2 regions of the Pseudomonas sp. GQ91 genome follow, and region 2 is predicted to be linked to the other one. Evidence: riboswitches for the same ligand, from Rfam matches in the RefSeq annotation. Region 2 holds a riboswitch; the other holds the start of a gene.
The links. Region 2 has a riboswitch for cobalamin ahead of AC6CIA_RS00220 (CbtB domain-containing protein). Riboswitches for the same ligand answer to the same signal wherever they lie in the genome.

Region 1 (2,380 bases), on a different contig from region 2:
CGTATGCGGCCCGACGGCATAATCCGGCACGATGGCTTTGGCCACCAGATTCAGATCCTGCGGTTTCACGCGCACATCCACGTGCTGGCCGTAGTAGCTGAACGGCCAGCCATAAAAGCCGCCATCCTTGACTGACGTGATGTAGTCCGGCACGAGGTCGCTGCCGATTTCGTCGCGCTCGTTGACCGCGGTCCACAGCTTGCCGCTTTGGGGTTCCCAGGCCATGCCGTTGGGGTTACGCAGGCCGGATGCGAAAATCCGCTGCTTGCCGCTGGCTCGATCCACTTCCCAAATCGCCGCACGTCCCTGTTCGGCGTCCATGCCGTTTTCCCCGACGTTGCTGTTGGAGCCGACGCTGACGTACAGCTTGCTGCCGTCCTTGCTGGCGATCACGTTTTTGGTCCAGTGATGATTCAGAGGGCCGCCCGGCAGATCGATGACTTTGGTTTCCGGCGCGGTGATCGAGGTTTCGCCGGTCTGGTAGGGGAATCGCAGCAGCTTGTCCGAATCGGCGACATACAGATCGTTACCCACCAGGGTCATGCCGAACGGGGAGTTGAGGTTTTCCAGGAACACCGTACGGGTTTCCGCCACGCCGTCATGATCGGCATCACGCAGCAAGGTGATGCGGTTCGGGCTGGGTACACCGGCACCGGCACGACCCATGACTTTTTCCATGACCCAGCCGCGAATGCCTTGGGCATCATCCGGCTTGGGTGGTGCGTTGGTTTCCGCTACGAGCACGTCGCCATTGGGCAGCACGTATAGCCAGCGCGGGTGATCCAGGCCTTCGGCAAACGCCGCCACCTGGGTGCCGGGCGCGGCTGTCGGCTTGACGCCGTCGGGCCAGCCCACGGCCGGGGCGATGTTCACGGTCGGGATCAGCGTCTTGTTCGGCTCCGGCAGTTTGGGCGAAGGCCCGGTGCCATCGGACACTTGCAGGGTCGAACTTTCACCGCACGCGGCAAGGGCGCCTGCGGCCATGACCAGTAGGGCGAGTCGAGTCTTATGCATGTTTTTCTCCTCAGTACTTGTAGTCATAGAGGCGCGGGCCGGCGAGATGGTTCAAGTGCATGGCCGGCTTTAATTGACGCTCCACCCCCAACCCACTAACCTTCGCCGCTTGTTTCAGGTGCTCTGTGACGATCAAGTCGACAGAGTGAAACAGGGAAGCCGGTGAGTGAGCGCACTTGTACACAGTGCAGCCACAATCCCGGCGCTGCCCCCGCAACGGTAAATGAGTCAAGACGCTGCTTTTGCCACTGTATCGCTTCGATATGGGAAGGCGCACTGTCGGTCTGTTCTCCCCAGGGAGCGCGCCACTCATGAGTCCGGAGACCGGCCTGATCCATCCAACAGCATCACGGTGGGCGATGCTTGGCTTTACCTGTGTCTTTTCCTGCCTGCCGTTTTTGTCCAGCCCCAACGGAGAGCTGCCATGTCTGAATCCCCTGAGCGTGACGAACGCCATCTGGCGCGCATGCTGCGCAAAAAAGCGCTTATCGACGAGCGTATCGCCAATTCGCCAAATGAATGCGGGTTGCTGCTGGTGCTGACCGGCAATGGCAAAGGCAAGAGCAGTTCGGCCTTCGGCATGCTGGCTCGAGCCATGGGCCACGGCATGCAGTGCGGTGTGGTGCAGTTCATCAAGGGGCGCAACAGCACCGGTGAAGAATTGTTCTTCCGCCGCTTCCCCGAGCAAGTGCGTTTCCATGTGATGGGCGAGGGCTTTACCTGGGAAACCCAGGATCGCCAGCGTGATATCGCCGCCGCCGAAGCGGCCTGGCAGGTCTCGCGGGAAATGTTGCAGGATCCCGGCATTGGCCTGGTGGTCCTGGATGAGCTGAATATTGCCCTCAAGCACGGCTATCTCGATCTGGATCAGGTCCTCAGTGACCTGCAAGCCCGTCCGCCGATGCAGCATGTGCTGGTCACCGGGCGTGGTGCCAAGCCGGAGCTGATTGAAATGGCCGACACCGTGACTGAAATGGGCATGCTCAAACATGCGTTCCAGGCCGGGATCAAGGCACAGAAGGGCATCGAACTTTGAATCAGCCGCGACATTGCCCGGCCGTCCTGATCGCCGCGCCGGCATCCGGCCAGGGCAAGACCACCGTCACTGCCGCTCTGGCCCGTTTGCACCGCAATCTGGGGCGCAACGTACGGGTGTTCAAATGCGGTCCGGACTTTCTCGACCCGATGATTCATGAGCGCGCCAGTGGCGCGCCGGTCTATCAATTGGACATGTGGATGGTGGGCGAGCAGGAAAGTCGACGTTTGCTGTGGGAAGCGGCGGCTGAGGCTGACTTGATCCTGATTGAGGGTGTCATGGGCCTGTTTGACGGTACGCCGTCCAGCGCCGACCTCGCGCGGCATTTTG
Region 2 (2,380 bases):
CCTGTTCGGCCTGATGCCCTTCCAGCACTGCGGCCGGCACCAGGGAACCGGCATAGATGATCACCGGGCAACTGCGGATCAGCCGTTGGCCTTTGACGGTGATCAGTTCCGGATCGCCGGGGCCGGCGCCGATGAAGAAGACGGTCATGAATGGATTCCTGTGGAAAAGCAGGTGAGCAAGGCTCCAGATGAAGTTTGCTCATGATCAAACAAGGGATTATCCGGCGTTTAACCGGCGTACGCCAAGGCAAAGGTCGCCTGAGGGTTTTTTTGGCGAGTGATCAACAGCCGGGCAGGGGCCCCAGACAACTGCTCGGCCAGGGCCAGGGCGGCACTTTCGGCGATGCCGTGGCAACCGGTGTGGGTAAACGCCAGCGCCGAACGGTGGCTTAGCCGGGGGGCGTAGACCGTCAATTGCTCGGCAGCGAAAAACTGCAACGGCAGCCGGAGGGCATTGGCCAGTGCGAGCAACCCCGGTTCATCGCGTTTGTGCTCGATACTGGCCAGCGCGTTGATGCGCCGCGGATCGACTCCCTCGGCAGCCAGGGCGGTGTGAAACAGAGCGAGCAGGGTGTCGACGTCACAACCGCGCTGGCAACCCAGGCCGACCACCAGGATCGGCGTGGTGCTGTCTGGCCTCATGCCGCGTACTGAGTGGCGTGATTACGGCGAAACAACCAGGCGCTGATCAAGCCCAGCGCCAGCCAGAATGCAACGTTGGTCAACTGCGAGGCGAGCTTGAACTGCGTTTCCAGGGCTTCAGGCGCCAACATCGAGTGCACCAGCGGTTGCGGCGCGCCAATCACATGGGGCACCGCCAGAATCGCCACGCCGAGGATTTTCAGTAGCCAATGACGCCCAAACGCGATCAGTGCGATGCCCACGGCTGTGGAGGCAGCAGCGCCGATCCACCAGAGTTGCCGTTGCGCCAGATCCGCCGCGGCGGTGCCCGGCAATTCCGGTGGCAGACCCAACGTCGGCGCCAGCACAAACGTGGCGTAACCGGCCAGTCCCCAGAGCAACCCCTGGGCCGTACGAGTCGGTGCGCGCAGGGTGTACAGGCCGGCGAGCAATAGTGCGAAACCCACCGCCACCACCAGATTACTGCCCGTGGTGAACACCACGCGCTGCCAGCCATCTTCCGGGGCCCAAGCTTCGGCGTCGTGGCTGTGGGCCACGGTGCCTGCGGCGTGCTCGTGGACCTCGCTGGCGGCCGGGGCGCTTTCATAGGCTTCCGCCTGGATAATCAGCGGGGCAACCCACAGGCTTTGCAGCAAGGTCAACAACAGCGCGGCCAGCAGACCGGTAAAACCGGCGGTTTGGGCAATTCGCTTGATCATGTCGACAGCCCTCAATGGCACGGGAAGGCGGCGCTGTGGCGCGTATCGTGGGCGGCGTTGTGGACGGCCTCGATGTGCGAGAACCCGGCGAAGTACACCAGGCACACACCGAGGATCGACGCACCAATGGCGGCGGTCAGGCGCTGACTCAAGGTGGCGGTGCTGCTGGCGGTAGGCGAAGTGCTGCTGATGATCGACATGGCGCGTCCCTTTCGAGTGACAGGGTGAAACGAGCGCATGCAAACCCCGCGAGCCGGGCACGCAGGGTTCGGAACAGCGCCCGCCCACCGCGGGTTTGTTATTGAATGATCGGGCCGGTCTCCGGGCTTGCGAGGGGGGCTCTGGAAAGAGTCATCCCGAAAAGCGTCACCTTCCCATGCCGCTGGCACAGTGGATTTGACACTTCGCTCGCTTACCGTTGCGGGGGCAGCACCGGACTGGTCCTGAGCCTTGAAAAACAGCTCTGGATTTACCGGTTTCCCGTTTCACCCTGTGAAGGGCACCCGAAACAAGATGCGTAGGAGAGCATGGCCCGGGGATGGTAGTCAAATGGCCCGAGCCCCTGTAGCCTTGCAGCTTCGAGGTTCTTCGGCCGAGGTCGAAGCTAAGAAGGGAACGCGGTCAATGCCGCGGCTGCCCCCGCAACTGTAAAGGGTTTATCTGCCTGCCATGCCACTGCCGGAACCCGGCGGGAAGGCGCAGCCAGCGCCGCTCGAAAGAGCGGCAAGCCCCAAGCCAGGAGACCTGCCTCGCAACTGATTTTCCATTTCAACCGGGCGGGGTGATCCGGTGACGAATTTCGTTTCTGCGCGCCGCCGCAGGGCCAGTCGTCCCGTATGCCCGCCCTAAAGGGCATTCGATGAAAACACTGGCCAAACTCCCCGTCACTATCGTTACCGGCTTCCTCGGATCAGGTAAAACCACCTTGCTGCGGCATATGCTGGACAACGCGCAAGGCCGCCGCATCGCGGTGATCGTCAACGAGTTCGGTGAATTGGGCATCGACGGTGAGATTCTCAAGCAGTGCGCCATCGGTTGCA

Region 1: linked by a shared signal. The riboswitch ahead of cobO (cob(I)yrinic acid a,c-diamide adenosyltransferase) and the one ahead of AC6CIA_RS00220 (CbtB domain-containing protein) in region 2 are both predicted to bind cobalamin.

Annotation. Positions count from the first base shown of each region.
Region 1 is NZ_JCAXED010000008.1:19,626-22,005, forward strand. Features, by position in the region: gene AC6CIA_RS13435 (PQQ-dependent sugar dehydrogenase) at 1-1,014, opposite strand, end outside; cobalamin riboswitch at 1,114-1,361, shown strand; gene cobO (cob(I)yrinic acid a,c-diamide adenosyltransferase) at 1,439-2,050, shown strand; gene AC6CIA_RS13445 (cobyrinic acid a,c-diamide synthase CobB) at 2,047-2,380, shown strand, end outside.
Region 2 is NZ_JCAXED010000001.1:58,290-60,669, forward strand. Features, by position in the region: gene cobM (precorrin-4 C(11)-methyltransferase) at 1-148, opposite strand, end outside; gene AC6CIA_RS00210 (cobalamin biosynthesis protein) at 229-642, opposite strand; gene AC6CIA_RS00215 (CbtA family protein) at 639-1,340, opposite strand; gene AC6CIA_RS00220 (CbtB domain-containing protein) at 1,352-1,540, opposite strand; cobalamin riboswitch at 1,636-1,862, opposite strand; cobalamin riboswitch at 1,905-2,106, shown strand; gene cobW (cobalamin biosynthesis protein CobW) at 2,200-2,380, shown strand, end outside.